One region of the Sodalis sp. RH15 genome, then DNA from elsewhere that is predicted to be linked to it. Evidence: predicted binding sites of a transcription regulator. Region 1 holds the regulator's gene; each other region holds the start of a gene.

Region 1 (7,439 bases):
TTCATGACCGTGAACCGGTTACAGATCCGCCGGATTTCGTTCAGCTTATGGGAGATATAGACGATGGCAGTGCCATCTTGCCGCAGCTGATTCATTATCAGGAAAAGATAATCCACCTCGTTATAGGTTAATGAAGAGGTGGGTTCATCCATAATAATAACCCGCGCATCCAGCATTAAGGTTTTAGCGATTTCCAACATCTGCTTTTGGCTGATGGAAAGGTTACGCACCTTTTCATCCAGCCTGACTTTTAATCCTACCCGCAATAACATGATGGCCGCTTTGGTCCGCATCTCCTGCCAGTCTACCCGATTAAATCCCAAGGTCCTTTTAACCGGCAATCGGCCGATAAACAGATTTTCCAACACGGTAAGTTCATCAATAACGCTCAGCTCCTGATATATAATACCAATACCCAGCTTTGCGGCTATTTTATGATCCAGTCTATTGTATTCAATATTATCAATGGTGATTTTACCCGCCGTCGGTTCATAAATGCCGGAGAGAATTTTCATCAGGGTTGATTTGCCGGCGCCATTTTCTCCCAATAACGCATGTATTTCATGGGTGAAGATTTCAAAATCAACGGATTTTAATGCCTGCACGGGACCGAAACTTTTAGCGATCCCTTCCATTTTAATATATGGCGCGGTCATATCACTCTCCGGCGTATGCATGTTATGCAGATTTAATCGCTATTTGTCGGGATTATTTCGTCACTAATATTGAATCCACGGTGACAATTTTAGGCTGGGCATTCAATGCTATCAGCTTTCCGGATTTAACCGAGTCCACCAAAATAGCGAGGCCGTTGGCGCCGATTTCCGCCGGGTTTTGCGCTACGGTTGCGGTCATCATTCCCTCGGAAACCATCTTGCGGGCCTCCGGCACCCCGTCGGTGCCCACTACGAGGATATGTCCGGTTTGTCCGGCATTGGCCACCGCCTGGGCTACCCCCATTGCCATGGTATCGTTAGCGCAGTAAAACGCCTTGAGCTTGGGATTACGCTGCAGGACATTGGTGGCGACATCCAGCGCCTTGATGCGATCCCAATCCGCCGGCTGGCTGGCGACCAGTTTGATATTGCTGTCGGCTTTGAACGCTTGGGTGGCGCCGACACGGCGCGATTCACCGGAAGCATTGCCGGCCTTGCCTTCAATAATGGCCACGTCGCCGCCGTCTTTACCCAGTTTGCCAATAATGTATTTGGCCGCGCTGGCGCCGACGGTAACGTTATCAGTGGTAATGAAGGCTTCCACGTTGCCTTTGGCTTTGGTGAGGCTGTCCATATCGATTTTTTCATCGAGATTCACCAGGTGAATGCCTTGCTGATAAGCCTTGGCCACCGGGATAACCAGGTTTACCGAAGATAAAGGCGCAAAGGCGATGCCTTTATAATTTTTATTGGTCAAATCCTCGAACAGCTGTAATTGCGATTGAAAATCCCCCTCGGAGGGTGATGCGAAAATATCGACGGTTACACCCAGCTCCTTTGCCTTTTGCTCAACGCCTTGTTTCATTTCCACCCAATAGGGATTGGACAGGGTTTTCAATACGACTGCGTAATCGGCTGCCGCCCGGGCCGCCACGGTGGACAACATCAACCCGCAGGCCGCACTGCCGACAAATTTAATGAATTTATTCATTTTTATCTCCAAGAGAGAATTATTTATAATCACGCTTCAGGTACTGGGTAATGGCACTGGTTTTTTCCAAATTTTTATTAGCTAAATCAATATCCTGCCTGGCTACTGAAACAAAAAACGCATCCAGCAGGGTCAATTGCAGAATACGGGCCGAGGCATTCCTGCCCAGCAGCGGCGTTTCCGGGGCCGGTGAACAGATGTTGAAATCCGCCAGCCGCGCTATGGCTGAATTGCTGCTGTGGGTAATGCAAATAATTTTCGCCCCGTTGTCCTTGGCAATTTCCACCACCCGCTTGAGATCGGTGGTGCGGCCCGAATGGGACACCACCAGCGCCGCGTCGCCGGGCTGTAACAGGGATGCCGACATCATCATCAGGTGGGCATCGCGGAATGCGGTGCAGCGCAGGCCGATTTTCAGGAATTTGTGCTGAACGTCGGTACAAATTGAATTCGAGCCGCCGACGCCATAGAGTTCACGCTGGCGGGCATTGAAAAAACAGCGGGCGGCCTGCTGGATCTCCTGCGCATCGACAATGGCCTGGCCTTCAACGATGGTGCGTACCGTGAGGTTAAACACCTTATTCACCAGATCCTCCGGACTGTCATCCGGCGACAGTTCGGCGGTAATATCATGATCCGCATGATCAAAATATTCGACAATCGCGCTGCGTAGCTGCCGAAAACCGCTGAAGCCCAGAATTTTCGACACCTTGACAATCATGGCTTCCGACATGCCGAGGCTTTGCGCCACCTCTTTAATGCCGGAAATATGGCTAAGATTGCCTGGCGTTAAAAACCACTCCACGATTCGGCTTTCATTTTCGGTCATCCCTTCTTGCTTGATGCGAAGATAGGGAGCGATGCCGATACCTCGGGGCATGGCGCCGTTCAGTTCCGATTCAGTCATTTTCAGCTCTCTGATTATCATTGCTGACGGCACTATATCAACATAGGATGCATAACAAATATGCAGCATACTTCACGTTTTAAAATAATTTATAAAGTTAGTGCTTTTTGTAAAAGTAATGCCGGACATTGCTCATGGCGCCGTGGAAACGACACCGAAGCCTTACGGATAAAATATTATTATAATACAATAGTTAACATGTATTTTTAGCGAAGATTTTTTTTCGCTTGTGGATTTGAACAGCAGGAATGAGAATTGATGGGTGTGTGATTGTTTTAAATATTTATAATAAATTTTAATTCGTGAAGTTTCTTTTGCTGATGCGATTCCGCGGCGCAGGCTCAACGGGCTGTGGCCGCCTGGCCGGCATGAAGGGGCTGAGGAGCGAATGGAGTGAAAGAATTAACGGCAGCGGGATAAGAAACGGGGCGGCATCAGTCCAGGTGCCATCGGCAATTTGCGGAATAACCAAAACCACCCGTTTCAGCAGTGGTTTTCAAGCTTTGAACGATGCCCGGTGTCGCTATGGTTACTCTTTAAGGCTGTGCACCGCTTCGTCAACATCATGATCGTGCAGGGTCTCATCCTCACGGCAATTGCCGACTTCACAATGGCCATAAAGATATAAACTGTGATTAGTGAGTTTGATATTGTGTTTTTTAGCGATATCCCGTTGGCGCGCTTCGATAAACTCGTCACGAAATTCAATGACCTTGCCGCAATCAAGGCAGATCAGGTGGTCGTGATGATGTTGCTGCGTCAGTTCAAAAACGGATTTACCGCCTTCGAAATTATGGCGGGTGACGATCCCGGCGTCATCAAACTGATTCAGTACGCGATAAACGGTGGCTAAACCAATCTCCTCACCCATATCGATCAGTTTTTTATAGAGATCCTCCGCACTGACGTGATGGCATTCCGGATCTTGCAGCACTTCCAGAATTTTAAGTCTGGGAAGTGTGACTTTCAGGCCGGCCTTCTTCAATGCAATATTATTGTCAGTCATGCGGGTTTAGTCCTGTTGCTTTGATAATCTGATTGTAGGCTAATGTAGCCTATAACAATGGTCGGCCTGAAAAATGTAACGCCGTCTCATTATAGGACTGCCTGTGTAAAATGAAAACCGCGGCCTTTTTACAATGATAGTCTGTTTAAGGTGAGGCAAGTTTTATCACATTTCATTAAAATCGGTCTAACCGCCAGGCTATTGTACTGCTTTGTGGATGAAAGTTAAAAAATTGTATCTATCGATTTGAAAGGAATTATATATCAACAGCTTCAACCGGCCGTCAACGCTATGGACGGCACGGGTTTAGCCGGGAAACCCGGCGGCGGCTCAGCCGAGCTTGAGTTCGGCGCTGATTTGTTTTACCCAGGCGTCCACGCGGTCATTGGTCAGCTCTGGCTGGCGATCTTCGTCTATGGCCAAACCGATAAAATGCTTATCGTCCGCCAGACCCTTCGATGCTTCAAAATGGTAGCCGGCGGTAGGCCAATGACCCACGATGGTGGCGCCATGGGGTTCGATGATATCGCGAATGGTGCCCATGGCATCACAAAAATATTCGGCGTAGTCTTCCTGATCGCCGCAGCCGAACAGCGCTACCTGTTTTCCCGTGAAATCAATGTCTTCCAATGTGGGGAAAAAGTCGTCCCAGTCACATTGCGCTTCGCCGTAATACCAGGTGGGAATGCCCAGCAGCAGGGTGGAGAATTGTTCCAGGTCCTCTTTGCTGCTTTTGGCAATGTCATGCACTTCGGCAACATCGGCGCCCAGCTGCTTTTGAATCATTTTGGCAATATTTTCGGTATTGCCGGTGTCACTGCCAAAAAAAATGCCTACGCTTGCCATGAATTTGAAAACCTCTTAAATATTAAGGATATGGTTTACCAGACGATCAACCGGCTTTTCGGGAAATAATCGTGCAATAATAGCAGACCCTCACAGCGGGAGAAACTCGTTCAACCGGAGTTTTATCGCAAAAGCCGGTCTTTTCCGGTCCCGGACGGCGAGCCCGGCCTTAATCTTCCTTGCCGGCGGCATCCTGATGCCGTTCCAATTCGGCCAGCAGGATTTGTTCAATCAGCTCGCTGCGGGAGAGAGCGTGCTGAAAAGCCAGCTCGTTTAATGCAGCCACCGCCTGCGCATTGATTTTTAACTCAACCCGGCGCAGACCCCGCACCTTGTCCCGGCGCAATTGATTGCGTTTATTGATTCGCAATTGTTCATCACGGGAAAGCGGGTTGGTTTTCGGGCGCCCCGGGCGTTTTTCATCGATAAACAAATCCAGGGTGGTGCGGTCCGTTTGTTCTTTTGCCATAAGTCGTGAAGGGATTGTGCATCCAAAAGCGGGCGGGTAAGTCCTTGCCGGTAAACATAGCAAGCCATATTACCCCACCCCGGTGATAAACGACAATGATTAACACTGCCGGATGGGTAAACCGGCCGGTCGCGGCTAGCTCCCCAGGGAATCCGCCAGAAACCGCACAACGGCGCGCAGCGTCGCTTCAGGCTTTTGGGCATGCACCCAATGGCCCGCGCCGGCCACCACGTGGGCCCGCGCCCGTGGAAACTGCCGCCGGATGGCTTCGCTGTACTCCTCCTTCACATAGGGGGAGAGGCCGCCGCGGATAAATAATACCGGCCCGTCCCAGGGCGGTATTTCCTTCCAGCCGATAAGCGCCGGATAGTTTTCCCATAATGCATCGATATTGAATCGCCACGCGCCCTGGGAAAAGGATTTCAATAAGAACTGAATAGTGTCCTTATCGTCGATATCCTGTTCCATTAGCAGCGCCGCCTCGCTACGCTGCGCCGCTCCCGCCTTCTCCACCCGTCTGAGGGCGGCGAATACCGGGTCGTGATGGCGGGTGGGATAGGCCACCGGCGCGATATCAATCACCACCAGCGCGGCGATGCGATCCGGCATCAGCGCCGACAGCGCCATAGCCACCTTGCCCCCCATGGAGTGGCCGATAATGATGCATTTCCCCAATTGCAATTCGTCAAGCAAGGCCGCCACATCCCCGCTCATAGCGCCATAACCGGCCTCGTCGTCGTGGGGCGAAAGGCCGTGATTGCGCAGATCGATTTGCAGGGTGGCATGATTTTCCCCCAGCGGGCGCGCCAGTACGCCCAGATTGTCCAAACTGCCGAACAGGCCGTGCAGTAATACCACCGGCAAAGCGTTTCCCGGTTGCCGGGCCGGTTGCAAACGATAATGTAATTTCATCCCGATCCTCGTGTCGACAGCAAAGGCGACTAGCGTATCATGAGGTATTGACGCCTGCGCCGCAAAAAAGGGTATCAATCCCCGCATCGCCGTCGGGGAAATTCCGACTTTATGCCAAAGCCGGATACTAGCGCTGTTCGCGGGGCCGGTTTAGCTTGTATAATCCTGTTGATTGATTTAAGAGAAGAAAGCCCCCGGATAAAGATGAAAACAATCGAACTCGACGAAGACCTCTACCGTTTTATTGCCAGCCACACCCAGCATATCGGCGAAAGCGCCTCGGACATCCTGCGCCGGATGCTGAAATTTTCTCCCCAGGCCAATGAGCCCGTCCGTCCGGCATCCGCCGCGCCGGCAAAAACGGAAGCCTCGACCCCGGCCCGGGATCGCGTCAGGGCGATGCGTGAATTATTGCTCTCGGACGTCTATGCTGAACAAAACAAGGCGGTAGAGCGTTTCATACTGGTGCTGTCCACCCTTTATTCCTTGTCGCCCGCCGATTTCTCCGAAGCGGCGGACGTGCTGCGCGGCCGTACCCGGACCTATTTTGCCGGCGATGAGCACACATTATTGCAAAACGGCAGCCATACTAAACCTAAGCAGGTGCCGGGAACGCCCTACTGGGTTATTACCAATACCAACACCGATCGTAAACGGGGTATGGTAGAACACATTATGCTGGCTATGCAGTTCCCGGTGGAACTGACAGATAAAGTTTGCGGCACCATTTGATAAACGACAGCCAATGGAGAAGCACCGATGGCTAATAGCCCCCGTGCCGGACAACCCGCCCGGCAAAGTGATTTGATTAACGTGGCGCAGTTGACCTCGCAATATTATGTTTTGCGGCCCGAGCCAGGTAATGCCGCCCATGCGGTGAAATTCGGTACTTCAGGCCATCGCGGCAGCGCGGGGCGCCACAGTTTCAACGAAGCCCACATCCTGGCCATCAGCCAGGCGATTGCGGAAGAACGTCAAAAACAGGGTATTACCGGGCCTTGTTATGTGGGCAAAGATACCCACGCCCTGTCCGAACCGGCCTTTATTTCCGTACTGGAAGTGCTGAGCGCCAACGGCGTGGATATCATCGTCCAGCAGGATAACGGCTTCACCCCGACGCCCGCGGTGTCTAACGCCATTTTGGTCCACAATCGCCGCGGCGGTCCCCAGGCGGACGGCATCGTGATTACGCCTTCGCACAATCCGCCGGAAGACGGCGGCATCAAATATAATCCGCCCAACGGCGGACCGGCCGACACCAACCTGACCAAAGTCATCGAAGAGCGCGCCAATGCTCTGCTGGCGGATGAACTGCGGGGCGTGCGGCGCCAATCCCTCGACGCGGCCTGGAACAGCGGCCGTGTCCACGCCCAGGATCTGGTGCAGGCTTATGTGGAAGGTCTGGCGGAGGTGGTGGATATGGCGGCCATCCAGGGCGCCGGCCTCAAGCTGGGCGTCGACCCCCTTGGCGGCTCGGGCATTGCCTATTGGCAGCGCATCGCTGAGCATTACCAGCTGGATTTGACGCTGGTCAATGAAGAAATCGACCAGACGTTCCGGTTTATGTATCTGGATCATGACGGCATCATCCGCATGGACTGCTCGTCGCAGTGGGCCATGACCGGCTTGCTGTCGCTGCGGGACAAGTTCGA
Region 2 (7,439 bases), 750 kb from region 1:
ACAATATTTCCAACGGACATACTTTCCCTTTGCACGATCATGAAAATAATCTCGCCACCCTCAGCCTGTACACGGAGGGAGATACAGATTGCTTTCAAGATTATGTGGTGAAAAATAAAAAAAATCTGCAGCAGTTGCTATTAACAATCCATGAGCGTTATATCATCGAGCGAAGGTACGATCGTAAACTTTTCCGGGAAAAACTTGAAAAGGAATTAACGTCGCGAGAAATAGAAACGCTTCGCTGGGCAAGCCTCGGTAAAACATATAATGAGATCGCTATTATTATGGGGATCACTGAAAGTACGGTCAAGTTTCATATCGGCAATCTCATCGTCAAACTCGGCGTGGTTAATGCGAAACATGCAATAAGAAAGGCGTCTGACTTACATCTTCTGCAAATTTATGAATAATCAAGCGTCAATGACATGGATTACGTTACACCATAAAGAAATGGAATGATTACTACGGCCATTATCTTTCCCATGTCATTGACATGATGTTACCCAACGGAATTTTCATTAACCTGTTAAGCTTATTTCTAGCCATGCAAGAATTTACATGTTGAAAGCGCTATGTTGATGTTTATTTTTATAAAGTAAAATATCAAAGATAAATAGGCCATTTTTTCAGATAATCCTCTTCACAATAATGATAACGACGTATATATTTGATCAGACTATCCTGACTCTCGTCATCAATGCCCAAACGAAGCAGATAAACGGGCTCTTTTTTTTCGGACAATCCAATGCTCACAATGGTAATATTCCAGCCACTTCGTTTCAAAAGCGTATACATTGATTTACTGCATACGGTCATGATGGCCGTTTTACCGATAGTACGCGTATAATTCACCATACCTAAAAATAATAGGTGGCAGAAGGGCAGCTTAGTTTCAGACAGCGATTTCACCCGCTCCTTATCGACAAAAAACCGGCTCGACTCCAGCAGGGTTTCATCCTCCGCTGCTTGATAATTGAAAAATGCCTTGAACGGGCCGGTAATCATGTTCGGATACTTCATGCTGATAAAACGCACGCTGCTGACAATGTAGCCATCGTAACAGCCCAGTAGATAGTGGGTATGTTCATTATCGTACTGATCAAACTCCCGGTCCCCCACACAGGCTACCTGCCAATTGAGGCGATCTTTAAATGTCCTTTTTCGCAGCAAATATAATTCGTCAAGCTTATCATTGATAATATCCTGGTAATCTACACTAATTAAATTAAACATACCCCATCCTGTTATCGTTATGATGAATTAACTACCTTTGTTCTAACTAAATACAAAGTGATTTTATGGTATCAGTAAAGGAAAATCCTCACAACCTGTACTAAAGTCTAGGGTAATAACTACACTATATATCAGCTTTAAAGATATTAAATTAACGAGTAATGTATTTCACTAACCCGTATTCACTCCAGTCATTATTAACGTTTATGATAGTTATAAGGGAACCTATGAGCAATCGATTTTGCATCATTTTGAACGAAGGAAACACTATATTAACTTTTGCGACCCCACTTCAGGATAAAATTTATAAAATAAAACAGGGATTTTTATTCATCGGCGACCGCACGCCATATCACACTTTTGATATAAAAAGTGAGTCATGGCATATTATTGGACATATAGACAATCTACCGCTGCTGAATTATTTATTATATAGCCATTATCCATCACAACATGAGGTTCTCAGCTTGGACATCATCTGCCTGGCGGTAAAACGTTATGGTATGAAAATTGTCGAATTACTTCAGGGCAACTTTTGTATTGTTTATGAAGATGCCGAGGGCAATCTGACGCTGGTCACGGAAAAAGAAACGCAGCAGTGTGCTGCCAAGGCCACGAATGACACCGAAACGGAGCGCGGCGGCACTGGCTGCCCGGTGGTTGCCGGCGCCCCGCAGGATACGCATTCTAAGCCCATTATACCCGATATTCCGGCCGTCAAGGAAGCGAACTGTACCGCGACGGCATGCCGGTACCCGCAGCAATCCTACAATACACAGCGGAAGATTGCCATAAATCGTTGGCATGATAACCATTTGCAATTCATCCAGAGCGTTAGGTATCCGGCGTATTGCGAAAAGGAGACATGCGTCATGAACGATATAAAAGGCAAAGTGATTGATATTTAAATTATACATTTCCGTCAACTTCAAAACTAAATAATATTTTATTTTTTAAAAATTAAGCCTATTTATAACGCCCTAAGTGATCTTCTCGTTAATAAAGCGACGGGTAAACACACCTTTAATATAGGTCCTGATGGGTTTCGCAACTTAATATTCCCCATTTTCACTCATTAGACAAAGCGTCAAAATCGACTAGGCTTACTAATAATTATTACAGTCCGAACGAGCTCAAGGTGATTAAAATGGCCGAATCAGATCAATATAAAATGCAAAATCCTTTAACCCAATATCCGGCGGGCGAGTTCCCAAAACAACAGCAGTCATCGCCGGGTCTGCAATCGGAGATGGGGCCGGTTCCGGATTGCGGCGAGAGCACCTATCGGGGCAGCGGCCGGCTGACGGGGCGCAAGGCGCTGATCACGGGGGGCGACTCCGGTATCGGCCGCGCAGTGGCTATCGCTTTTGCCCGTGAAGGCGCGGATATCGCCCTCTCTTATCATCCGGATGAACAAAAAGATGCCGATCAGGTCGCGGAGCTGATTAAAGAGGCCGGCCGAAACCTGGTGATGTTGCCGGGAGATTTAAGCGATGAGTCCGTCAACATCAAAACGGTGGAAAACGCGCTCAATCAGCTCGGAGGCCTAGATATTTTGGCGATAGTGGCCGGTAAGCAAACCGCGGTCGATGATATTGCCGAACTGACCACCGAGCAATTTCGCAAAACGTTTGAAACCAATGTCTTCTCGCTGTTCTGGATAACCAAAGCCGCAGTGCCGCATATGCCGGCGGGCGCCTCAATCATTACCACCTCGTCCATTCAGGCATACCAGCCCAGTCCTTCCCTGCTGGATTACGCTTCCACCAAAGCCGCCATCCTCACCTATACCCGCGCGTTGGCAAAGCAGGTTATCTCAAAGGGGATAAGAGTAAACAGCGTCGCCCCCGGCCCCATCTGGACCGCGCTGCAGGTTACCGGCGGCCAGCCCATTGAAAAGCTCCCGCATTTCGGTTCGCAGACGCCGATGGGACGTGCCGGACAGCCCGCCGAACTGGCGCCGATCTATGTCTATCTGGCATCCCAGGAATCCAGTTATGTCACCGCTGAAGTACACGGCGTGACCGGCGGCAACCATTTAGGTTAATGATGCGGGGATAGGTATGTTTTACTCTTGATTATACTTTTGCGCCAAGGGGATGCCATGGGAATCACCGTTGTCCGGGGGTTTCCATACCCACCAGGCCCACTTTGAAATAGCCCGCCTTGCGCAAACCGTCCATCACCGACATCATGGTTTCATAATCCACCTGTTTATCGGCTTGAAAAAAGATGGTGGTGTCTTTATTACCCTGGGTCTGAAGGTTAAGAGCGTCTGCCAGCGTATTCATATCCACCGCCCGATCGCCGATAAACAGCTGCTTATCCGCTTTGACCGATAAATAAACCGGCTTTACCGGCCGGGGCTGGGCCAAAGCGGTGGAGTTAGGCAAATTCACCCGGATATCCACCGTTGCCAACGGGGCGGCCACCATGAATATAATCAACAACACCAGCATGACGTCAATGAAAGGCGTCACGTTGATATCATGCATTTCGCCGTCGCCATCGATGTCTTCGTTCAAATGCATCGCCATAGTCTACCCTAACCGAAGCTTTGCAACGGCTTTGTGTTCGCGGTTGCCGGCGCCGGCGGCCAAATCCAGATCGCGCCCCAGCAGCAGGAGAATTTGCGCCGCGCTGTCCCCTACCATGGCCTTATAGCCGGCAATGGTGCGGGCAAAGATATTGTAAATCACCACCGCCGGAATGGCGGCGAATAAACCCACGGCCGTGGCCAGTAATGCTTCGGCTATACCCGGCGCCACCACCGCCAGGTTGGTGGTTTGAGTATGCGCTATGCCGATAAAACTGTTCATTATGCCCCATACCGTACCAAACAGGCCGATAAAGGGGGATATGGCGCCGATAGTGGCTAAAAATCCGTTGCCTTTGCCCATCATCCGGCTGGCAGCCGCCACCCGCCGTTCCAATCGAAAAGCGGCGCGCTCTTTGATGCCTGCGCTATCGTTGGTTCCAGCGGATAAATCCAGTTCATTTTGCACTTCAGCCACCAGACGGGAGCTGACGCCTTCGGTCCGAAATGCGGCGACGGTTTCAATCGCCTCATCCAGACTGCGTACGTTTTTTAACGTTCTCAATTCATCACGCAGACGCCGTTTGGCCGACATCAGTTCGATACCTTTGCCGAAGAAAAGCGCCCAGGTGATAATCGATGCTATCAGCAGACCGACCAGCACGGTTTTCACCACCACATCGGCATGCCGGTACATTCCCCATACCGACAGATCCATTTGGGCAAGCTGCTGGGCCGAACCCATATCGGTACTCAAAGGTCCGGATAACGCGGGGGTCCGCTGGATGTTTTGGTCCAGGGCGGCATCTTGGGACGGCGCCTGTTGAACATTTTGGGCGCCGGGGTCTTGGGCGGCGGCCTGCGGCGGCGCCGCGGCGCTTAATGCACATGAAAATAGTGACGCCGCCGCCAGGCCGCGCAGGATCGCAGGCAGCGGGCCGGCGCATCGCCGAGCCTTAAAGGATAGGTCCTGGATAATCGTCATGACAGCCGTCTTCACGAAATGCCTCCACCGGAATCTGTTACAGGAAATTTAATCAGCGAGAATGATAACAAACAGGACGCGAATTGATAGTGGTTCTCATTATTATTTGTATCAATTTTATTATGCGGCCAGAAATCTACCCAATAGTTTCACTTCATTAATAAATGGTAGCTTAATTTGTAACGTATTTATCAAGATTACCGACAGCGGGAGGTTTTAGCGTCCGTTCTCCAGCCATCATTTTACGCCGCTGAATCATGAAAGGCGTTAATGGTTTTTTAACGCGTTAAAACGCCTGCCGTCGGCGTGCAATCGTGTTAACTTAACTACGCGAAAGGGGGGTGTAATCGAGGCTTTCCCCGGCCTGCGGAATCGTAAGTGAAACCATAAGCGAAAGGCATAGCGCAGAACATGACGGTTAAGAAAATTGAAACGGCGCTGATCGCTGCCGGGAGAGATAAAAAATTCACCCAGGGCTCGGTCAATGCGGTCATTCAACGGGCTTCCTCGTTGGTTTTTGATTCGGTTCAGGCCAAAAAGCACGCTACCGAGCAGCGGGCGAACGGGGAACTGTTTTACGGCCGGCGGGGTACCCTGACCCATTTCTCATTGCAACAAGCCATGGTGGAACTGGAAGGCGGAGCAGGCTGCGCTCTGTATCCTTGCGGAGCCGCCGCCGTAACCAATTCCATCCTCTCTTTCGTTTCCGCCGGGGATCATGTTTTGGTTACCGGATCCGTTTATGAACCCACCACGGATTTTTGCCGGCATATTCTGGGCAAGCTGAATGTCGCCACCACCTGGTTTGACCCGATGATAGGCGCCGGCATAGCGGATCTTATCCAGGAAAACACCCGCGTGGTGTTTTTGGAATCGCCGGGATCCATCACCATGGAGGTGCAGGACATTCCGGCCATCGTGCGGGCAGTGCGATCCGTTAATCCCCAGATTGTGATTATGCTGGATAACACCTGGGCCGCGGGTATTCTCTTGCCGGCGCTGGCGCTGGGCGTGGATATCTCCATCCAGGCCGGTACGAAGTATATTATCGGCCACTCCGACGCCATGCTGGGCACCGCGGTAGCCAACGCCCGCTGCTGGGATCAGTTGCGCGAGCAATCCTATCTGATGGGTCAAATGGCGGATGCCGATACGGCATATATGGCCGCCCGTGGTCTGCGGACGCTGGGCGTCCGGCTTAAACAGCACGAGGCAAACGGCCTGCGGGTGGCGCGTTGGCTGGCCGAACGCCCTGAAGTGGCGACGGTAAATCATCCGGCCCTGCCCGGCAGCCGGGGCCATGAATTCTTCCTGCGGGATTTCAAGGGCGCCAGCGGGCTGTTTTCCTTTATTTTGGCAAAGAGGCTGAGCCAGCGGCAGCTTGAACACTACCTCGATCATTTCGAGCATTTCAGCATGGCTTACTCGTGGGGAGGGTATGAATCCTTGATACTGGCCAATCAGCCCGAAGAGATCGCGGCCATACGGCCGGCCGGCGGGGTGGATTTCACCGGGACCCTGGTGAGGGTTCATATCGGTCTGGAGAATGTCGATGACCTTATCGCCGATCTGGAAGCCGGTTTTGTTCGGATCGGGGAGGCGGGGTAATCGCTCATTGACCCAAAGAGGTCTAAAATAGTTAATGAAAATTGTCTGATTGGGCGGGCCGTCGAGGACAAGCCGGTCTATTGACGATACGCTGTGGCACTAAAACGAGATGAGCAGGTTCGAATGGGTGTATTACATGAGATTGTCCGCGCACTTTGGCAACAGGATTTTGCCGCATTAGCCAACCCGCGGGTAATTTGGGTGGTCTATTGCGTAATATTCACGATGTTGTTCTTGGAAAATGGACTACTGCCGGCCTCATTTTTACCTGGTGACAGTTTATTATTGCTTTCCGGCGCCATGGTGGCGAAAGGGGTAATGAGTTTTGTCCCCACGCTGCTGATTCTCACCGCCGCCGCGGGCCTGGGCTGCTGGTTCAGTTATCTACAGGGGCGCTGGCTGGGTGACACCCGCATTGTCAGAAGCTGGCTGCTCCATCTGCCCGCCCATTATCATCAACGCGCCTACACCATGTTCAACCGCCACGGACTGATGGCGCTGCTGGTGGGCCGCTTTTTGGCCTTTGTCCGCACCCTGCTGCCGACCATCGCCGGTATTTCCGGACTGAGCAATACCCGCTTTCAGCTTTTCAACTGGCTGAGCGCGCTGATATGGGTCAGCGCCTTGCTGACGCTGGGGTACTCCTTAAGCCATATGCCATTGCTGAAACACCATGAAGATCAGGTCATGATGATCCTGATGGTGTTGCCGCTGATATTGCTGTGCAGCGGGCTGGTGGGAACCCTGCTGCTGCTCTGGCGTAAACGCAAGATAAAAGATACCGCCTGAAATAATTAAATCTGCATAGCCGAACCGGAGCCGGGAGTTCGAATTCGCGCCACGTCTTCCCTGGGGGAAACGCCGAAGTAGCGTTTGAATTCCCGGCTGAACTGGGACGGGCTTTCATACCCCACCCGCATGGCGGCGGTGCCGGCATTCAAACCGTCATGCAGCATCAACACCCGCGCCTTATGCAGCCGATAGGTTTTAAGATACTGCAGCGGCGAGGTGCTGGTCACCGCCTTGAAATTATGATGAAAAGCCGACAGGCTCATGTTGACGTCGGCGGCCAGC
Region 3 (7,439 bases), 2.2 Mb from region 1:
CCGGCGATGCGGCCGTAATCCACTTTCACGCCCACTTCGTTCTGCTTTGAGGTCTCGATGCCGGTCACCTGGCCGCCGTTGACGACGACGCCGGAGCCATAGCTGGCGCCGGCGGTTTCGCCGGATTGCAGCGCTTCAATATGGTTGGCATAGAGAGAGATATGCTGCCAGGGCTTGACTACGAGGCCAAAGGCCGGCGTCACCTTGGTTTCAGTGAACTTGCTGGACTCGACGCCGGTGTAGTCATAATTGCTGACATTGACGCTCTGGCGCCGCAGGCCGCCGATCAGCTGCAGGCGATCGTCCAGCATGGAAAGGGAGTCCGACAGCGACACGCCGCTGTTAAAGGTGCGGCTGGTGGCGCCTGGGTCACCCATCCTGCCGCCCGCATAGGTTGGAACGGTGGGTTCGTCCACATAGCTCGGATCGTAGATATTGGTGAGAATGTTGCCGGCCGTCATCTGGTAAGCCGTACGAATCCGAGTCCAAACGCTTGAATAGCCCAAATTGACGTGATGGGTGATAAAGCCGGTGTCGAATTTGCCGCGAACGCCCGCCTGGCTGGAGAAGCTGTCGCTGAAATAAGGCACCCGCAACATGCCCGCGGTGGCGTCGCCGTTGTCGTCAAAAGGGGTGGGGGAAGAGTAGGAGCCGAATTCATGAGTGTGGTTGCCCCCAACCGCGCCATAGACCGTCCAGTCATTGGTTAAATCATACTCGCCGCGTAGGGCGCCGAACTGGCTTTCGGTATCGGTAAAAGCCCATTTCTGGCCGTAATTGGTGGTGGCGGAGGGCGGCTTGAGGATTTCATCCAGGCCGGTGGTATAGACCACTGAACGGGCGCCGTGAATGGTTTGTTTTTCGGCGCCCGCATCCAGCGAGGCGCGGAAACGATCGCCGCGATAATCCAGGCCGAGGGTGCCCAGCGTCAGGCGGCGATTTTCATCGTCAATCGCCGTTCCGCCTTCGCGGTGCACACCGCTGACGCGTACGCCCCACTGATTGTCATCGCCGTAACGGCGCGCCACGTCAAAAGAGCCGCCAATTTGTGATTTGGAGGTATAGTCCAGCGAAACGCGGTTCAGCGGCTCGTCGCCGGCGCGTTTCGGCTCGATATTAATGTTGCCCCCCACGCCGGTGCCCCCCGGCGGTACGCCATTGAGAAATGCGCTGGCGCCTTTAAGCAGCTCTACCCGTTCCGCTATCTCGGTAGCGACGAACTGGCGCGGCAGCACGCCATAAAGACCGCCATAGGAGATATCTTCACTGGCGAGCTTAAAGCCGCGGATATTGAAGATTTCCTGAGTACTGCCGTAGCCGTAGGCGGTTTGCACCGAGGCATCGTTACGCAACACGTCGCTGATGGAGCGGGTCTGCTGATCCTGCATCAGCTTGGAGGTAAAGCCCACCACGCTAAAGGGCACGTTGTTCGCATCCTGCTGTCCGAGAAATCCCACACGTCCGCCGTTGGCGATAGGGCCATCCAAAAACGCCGGTACCAGTTGGTCGCCGCCGGCCCTGAATTCATTGTTGGGAGAAGCCACCACGGTCATGGTTTCCCCCTTCGACGCGGAAGCGGCGGTGGAAGAGGTCGCTGTGGAGGTTGTATCCGCCGTCGTGGCGGCAAATACCGGCAACATCGTGGTCCCGCAAGCGGCACCGATAATCACCGCCAGCAAACGCGGCAGGGCCCCCGATGGGGCGGGAGTTGAAACAACGGCAGTACGCATGTGCAAACCTTAAGCAAACAATAATGAGAATGATTCTTATAAGAGTTCATGATTATGCGTAACGCCATTTTTTTTGCAAGCAATTATTTATATTACTAATGGAATCATTGCGTCAGATTAACTTTTTAACGGCGAGTGAGAATGTTCTGTCCGATACATCCTACGTGCTGCGCCAGGCACGCCCTACCCCGCCGGCCTGCGCAAGAGATAAATGAAGTAGGGGGCGCCGAAAAAGGTTGCCAGCAAACCGGCCGGTATCTGGTAGGGGAAGAGAATAATCCTGCCGCACCAGTCTGCCGCGATCATCAGCATGGCGCCAAGCAACCCGGCCACCGCTAACTGCGGCAGCGGCCGGCGAAATCCCAGCAACCGCGCCATGTGCGGCGCCATGAGTCCGACAAAACTCAGCGGGCCGACATTGAGGGTAGCGGCGGCGATCAGTCCCGCCGCCAGCAGCAAAATGGCCGCCCTGGCCGGTTTCAGCGCCACCCCGGCGGATCGGGCGGTAGCGCCCCCCAGAGGCAGCAATGCCAGCCAGCGGCGCAGCAGCGGGGTGGCCGCCAGCAATATTACCGCGATAAGAGCGGTCCATAGCGCCTGGGCGCCGCTGACTTTATAGGTGGATCCGGATAACCAGGTCAGGACCGACGCCATACGCGGATCGTTGCTGATAAGCATGAGCGTCAGCAGCGTGGAAAAAAGCGTGCTCAAGGCGATACCCACCAGCAGCAAGCGGCTGCCGGAAAACCCGCCGCGCTGCGCCAGCAGCATAATCAGCAGCAGCGTCGCCGCCGCGCCGAGGCTACCCGCCGGCAATAGCCAGACGAAAGCGTCTCCCGGCACCAGCAGCAGCATCAACACGATGCCCAGCGCCGCTCCGGAGCTGATGCCCAGTACTTCCGGGCTGGCCATGGGATTACCGGTCATTTTCTGGATCAGGGCGCCCGCCGCCGCCAGCATGGCCCCAGCCGCGCCCGCCGCCAGCACCCGCGGCCAGCGCCAACGCCACATCTCCGCCAGCGACAGATACCAGCCATGGTCGGCACGCCCCAGCGTCAGCGCCAGGCCGGCAAGCAGCAACAGCAACCCCACACCCCAAACCGCCCCGATCCAGGTCAGTTGCCGTTCGCGGCCCGGATGCTGAGTACCGTCCTCAGGACCGGTAACGCTGTTGCGCAGCCTGGGCAGCAGCCATAACAGCAGCGGCGCCCCCAGCAACGCGGTGGCGGCGCCGGTGGGTATGTCAAGCCACCGGCGCGCCAGCATGATCATCATCTGATCGCTGAAAAGCAGCAGCAACGCCCCCAACAAACAGGATAGCCACAGCCGTTGCAACAGGCGGCGCGCCCCCAGCATCCGAGCCAGCAGCGGCGCGAATAGACCGATAAAGCCGATATTGCCGGCGGCGTTGACCAGAAATGCGCTCAGAACAATGGCGATGCCCAGGCCGCCGACACGGGCGGTAATTAATCCCAGGCCCAGATTACGGGCGATACCGTCGTCAAGCCCCATCAACATCAGCGGCCGCAGCATCAGCAATACCAGCATCAGTCCGATAACCAGACGCGGCCATAAAAAGCTCACTTTGCTCCAGTCCTGCTGATTGAGCATGCCGCTGCTCCAGAGGAAAATGCCTTGCAGACGTTCATAGTTAAGCAGCGACAGCAGGCTGCGGGCGGATCCGCAATACAACCCCAGGACCAGGCCCGCCAGAATCAGGGTGACCGGCGACAGGCGCCGCCCCCACGAGACACCGAACACCAGTCCGCCCACCGTCAGCGCGCCGAGGATAGTGGCCAATTGCCGGGTGGATTCGCCACCGGGCAGTGCCCAAAGCATGGCGACGGTCAGTCCCAATTGCGCTCCCGCCGAAACCCCGAGAGTTGTGGGCTCAGCCAGGGGATTGCGCAGGATCTGCTGAAACAACAGTCCCGCCAGGCCGAGGCCGGCCCCCACCAGCAACGACAGCACGGTGCGCGGCAGCAAGCTGTAATGAAACAGCATCTCGTCGATGTTATCTACATGAGGTTGCCAGGCGGCCTGCCGCCAAAGATCCACCGGCAGCTGCTGCGTCAGGTTCAGACCGGTGAGCGCCAATGCGGCCAAGGCCAGCAGCAAAATCAGCAGCGGAGAATAAGGCGAAGTCCTGGCGCTCATGCCGTTTTCACCAGAGATTGCTCAAGCAGGCGGCAAAACCGCATGGCGGCGATGGTGGCGCCGAAAAACCACACCGCCGGAACAGTCTGCCATTGCCGCTCCCGCACAAAGGGGATCACCTGCCAGAGCGGCGACAGTACGACATCGTCGAGGGGATCTTCATCGCCGCGGCGAAAGCACAATCCGCGAACATCCTTTAATCCGGCCAATTGTTCAAAACCCACGGTTGCGCTGCCCCAGCGGTTGACTTCTCCATGCCAGGCGTTGGTCACACCGACCCGATCCATGATCTCCTGGAACATGCTGCCTTTACCCAGCACCATAACGTGCTGGCTGTCCAGAAAGGTGAACAGCAGTACCGGACGGCTGACAACGGAATTCAGCCGCCGGCGCGTTCGGGTCAGTTGTTCCTCAACAACCTGCAGATGTTGCCGGGCCCGATCCGCCAGGCCCAAGTACTCCCCCAGCGCCAGCACATCCTGCCGGGCGGTGGTGAAAGGCAGTCCCGGCGTTTCCTGAACGGGAAAAGACATCACCGGCGCGATGGACGCCAGGCTTTCCGCCGCCGGACCATAGCCTTTGGTCAGTAAAAGCAGCGAGGGCCGCAGGCGTTGCAACGCTTCCATATTCGGCTCGGTACGCAATCCCACATCCTTCACCGATAGCGCCAGCGGGGGTTCAACCACCCAATTGCGGTAGTTGGGGGCATCGGCAATCGCCTGCGGGGTGACGCCGAGGGCCAGCAATAACTCAGTGGGACGCCATTCCAGGGCGATTATCCGCCTCGGATCGGGATTTTCATCGGCGGCAATGGCGGCGGAAAACCACCAGGGCAGGGTCATCATGCCCATAAGCAGCCGGCGGCGGTACTCATCATGAGTTTGCATAAAATTTAAATATTAATAGTTATCATTACGATTTTAATCGCCTATTATGCGCATTCGGAGAGTGACTGCAAGCAACTCGCCTGCCTGAACGCCTTTCCCTTGGTTTAAATCAACAAAGGAAACACATGCATCCTGACGAAAAAATGCCTGGCCGGGCGTGCGCCGCCGAGATAACGGAAAGCTTTTTACTTGAGGCGCCCGCGCAGACAAAAGTTTATAGCGCACTGGATTTATGTGCGCCGGAAACGGCGCAGGCAGTGGTTGAACCGCTGTTGAAAATATATGAGGGGGAAGACCCGGCGGCGGTGATCTCCATCTGGTCGCAGTGGTACTTTGCTCTTTTGCTGGCGCCCTGGGCGCGTATCAATATGCTTTACGATTGGCAATTGCCGTTTTTGCCGCACGATATCCGCTTTACCCAGTCCGAAAACGCGGTGCCGGATCGGTTTATCCTGGCGGATCACGGCTGCGCCGCGCCGACGGGTCCGGCCCGGTTCGATGCCTTGATCCACCGCCATCTGGCGCCGGTGTGCCAGACATTTAGCCGACTAGCCGGCATCAAGCCGGGATTGTTCTGGAATAATGCCGGCATCCGTTTGGCGCACGGTTTCACCATGGCGCAAGAGCAAGGGGCGGACATTACCCGCGCTGACGATTTTCTGGCGGCGCGCACCCTGCCGGATGGCGCCCCCAACCGCCTCTATCAGCCCATACGGGAAATACCGCAGCCGTCGGGACCGCCGAAAATCATCCGCCGCCTGTGCTGCCTGCGCTATAAGCTCGCCGGTCTGGAATACTGCCCCGGTTGCCCACTGGTGGAAGCGCGGCAGCGCAGGACCTGTCGCGGAAGTTAACCGGCTCGCATTACCGATCCCGATCACGTGACCGCAATCATGCAGCGGTTATGCAGTTGCCGGTCAGATTCACCGCGGAATCATGCAGCGGTTATGCAGTTACCAATCAGGTTCACCGCAACAATGCAGCGGTTTTACAGGAAAATACCGCCGGAAGCCTCGATTCTTTGGCCGTTGATCCAGCCGTTGCCTTCCGCCAGCAATGAGGCCACCGCGGCGCCGATATCATCCGGTAGCCCTACCCGACCAAGGGCGGTGGCTGACGCAATCTGCCGGTTTATTTCCGGCGTATCCCGCACCATGCCGCCGCTGAAGTCGGTTTCGATGGCGCCGGGGGCAAGAGTATTGGCGCTGATGCCGCGATCCCCCAACTCCTTGGCCAGATAGCGCGTTAACACCTCCACTCCCCCTTTCATGGCGGCATAGGCCGATGAACCTGGGAATGAGAAACGGGCCAGGCCGGAGGAGATATTCACGATCCGTCCACCGTCGGCAATCAGCGGCAGCAATTTCTGGGTCAGGAAATAAGGTCCTTTTAGATGAACCTTGAACATGAGTTCAAACTGCTCCTCAGTGGTTTGTGCAAAAGCGGCATGCAAACCGACGCCGGCATTGTTGACCAGAAAATCGAATTGATTCCGGGAAAATTCAGCGGATAAAACCTGCCCCACTTTGGCGGCGAATTCCCCAAAGCCGGCGCTTTCACCTACATCCAGCTGCACCATGGCCGCTTTACCGCCAGCCTGTTTGATCTCGTCCGCCAGCGCCCGCGCCTCGTCGGCCTTGCTATGATAGGTGCCGATGATATCAACGCCCTGGCGGGCCAGATGTTGCGCGATGCTTTTGCCCAGCCCGCGGCTGGCGCCGGTGATCAATGCAATTTTATGACTCATGGTTATTACTCCCGCTAATGGGTGAATACATTATTATGGCTCGGATAACAGTTTATTAGCCGGACAGCGATAGATAAATCCGCCAAAACCGGAAATACTGTTCGCTATGACAGAACAATAGCGAGCTAAATCGATGGTAAACAAACTGGAGCTGCTGCGCAGTTTCGTGCGGGTAACCGAACTGTCGAGTTTTACCCAGGCCGGCGAGAGCCTGGGACTGCCGAAGTCAACGGTGTCCGAACATATCCAGCTGCTGGAAGCCCTGGTGGGCGCCCGCTTGCTGCATCGAACCACCCGGCGCGTAAGGGCGACACAGGATGGGTTGGTACTGTATGAGCGCAGCCTGGATATGTTGTCGAACATGGACGAACTGGAGGGGTTGTTTCGCCAGGACGGCCTGGTGCTGACCGGGCGCCTGCGTATCGATATGCCCGCCGGCTTCGCCCGTTCCCTGGTGCTGCCGCATTTGGGGGAATTCATGCAACGGCACCCGCAGGTGCAAATCGAGATCAGCTGCACCGACCGCAGGGTGGATATCGTGCGTGAGGGGTTTGATTGCGTACTGCGCGTGGGTGAATTAACCGATGCCACCCACGTCGCGCGCCGCTTAGGTCAACTGCCGATGATAAATTGCGCCAGTCCGGCCTATCTGGCCGCCCACGGCACCCCCCACACCCCGGAAGAGCTTGCCGGGCATTATCTGGTTCATTACGTGTCGGTATTGGGCACCCGGGCCGAGGGATTTACCTACCTGCGGCAAGGCAAGCCGGTGGACCTGGAGCTGCCGGCCATGGTAACGGTAAATAATGTCGACGCCTATAACGCCGCCTGTCTGGCCGGCCTGGGGATCATTCAGGCGCCGTCCATCGGCTTGAGCGAACATGTAGCCGCCGGGCGTTTGGTTGCCATCCTGGCGGA

What was found. The regulator Fur, encoded in region 1, represses iron uptake genes when iron is present. The targets are predictions, from matches to a motif close to ATAATAATGAGAACNACTATCAA.
Region 2: the regulator Fur is predicted to act here: its motif matches at 4,841-4,863, upstream of exbB (tol-pal system-associated acyl-CoA thioesterase).
Region 3: the regulator Fur is predicted to act here: its motif matches at 4,784-4,806, upstream of fhuF (siderophore-iron reductase FhuF).

What each region holds. Positions count from the first base shown of each region.
Region 1 is NZ_CP178738.1:1,868,899-1,876,337, forward strand. It holds gene alsA (D-allose ABC transporter ATP-binding protein AlsA) at 1-656, opposite strand, end outside; gene alsB (D-allose transporter substrate-binding protein) at 709-1,647, opposite strand; gene alsR (transcriptional repressor AlsR) at 1,667-2,554, opposite strand; gene fur (ferric iron uptake transcriptional regulator) at 3,084-3,560, opposite strand; gene fldA (flavodoxin FldA) at 3,891-4,406, opposite strand; gene ybfE (LexA regulated protein) at 4,576-4,875, opposite strand; gene ACL2XO_RS08790 (alpha/beta fold hydrolase) at 5,011-5,787, opposite strand; gene seqA (replication initiation negative regulator SeqA) at 5,992-6,519, shown strand; gene pgm (phosphoglucomutase (alpha-D-glucose-1,6-bisphosphate-dependent)) at 6,547-7,439, shown strand, end outside.
Region 2 is NZ_CP178738.1:1,121,977-1,129,415, reverse strand. It holds gene ACL2XO_RS05380 (LuxR family transcriptional regulator) at 1-413, shown strand, start outside; gene ACL2XO_RS05375 (acyl-homoserine-lactone synthase) at 607-1,236, opposite strand; gene ACL2XO_RS05370 (carbapenam-3-carboxylate synthase domain-containing protein) at 1,464-2,144, shown strand; gene ACL2XO_RS05365 (SDR family oxidoreductase) at 2,384-3,283, shown strand; gene exbD (TonB system transport protein ExbD) at 3,348-3,773, opposite strand; gene exbB (tol-pal system-associated acyl-CoA thioesterase) at 3,777-4,772, opposite strand; gene metC (cystathionine beta-lyase) at 5,169-6,365, shown strand; gene ACL2XO_RS05345 (DedA family protein) at 6,489-7,154, shown strand; gene ACL2XO_RS05340 (AraC family transcriptional regulator) at 7,160-7,439, opposite strand, start outside.
Region 3 is NZ_CP178738.1:5,840,317-5,847,755, forward strand. It holds gene ACL2XO_RS26425 (TonB-dependent receptor) at 1-1,730, opposite strand, end outside; gene fhuB (Fe(3+)-hydroxamate ABC transporter permease FhuB) at 1,914-3,887, opposite strand; gene fhuD (Fe(3+)-hydroxamate ABC transporter substrate-binding protein FhuD) at 3,884-4,774, opposite strand; gene fhuF (siderophore-iron reductase FhuF) at 4,900-5,628, shown strand; gene ACL2XO_RS26445 (SDR family NAD(P)-dependent oxidoreductase) at 5,763-6,521, opposite strand; gene ACL2XO_RS26450 (LysR family transcriptional regulator) at 6,655-7,439, shown strand, end outside.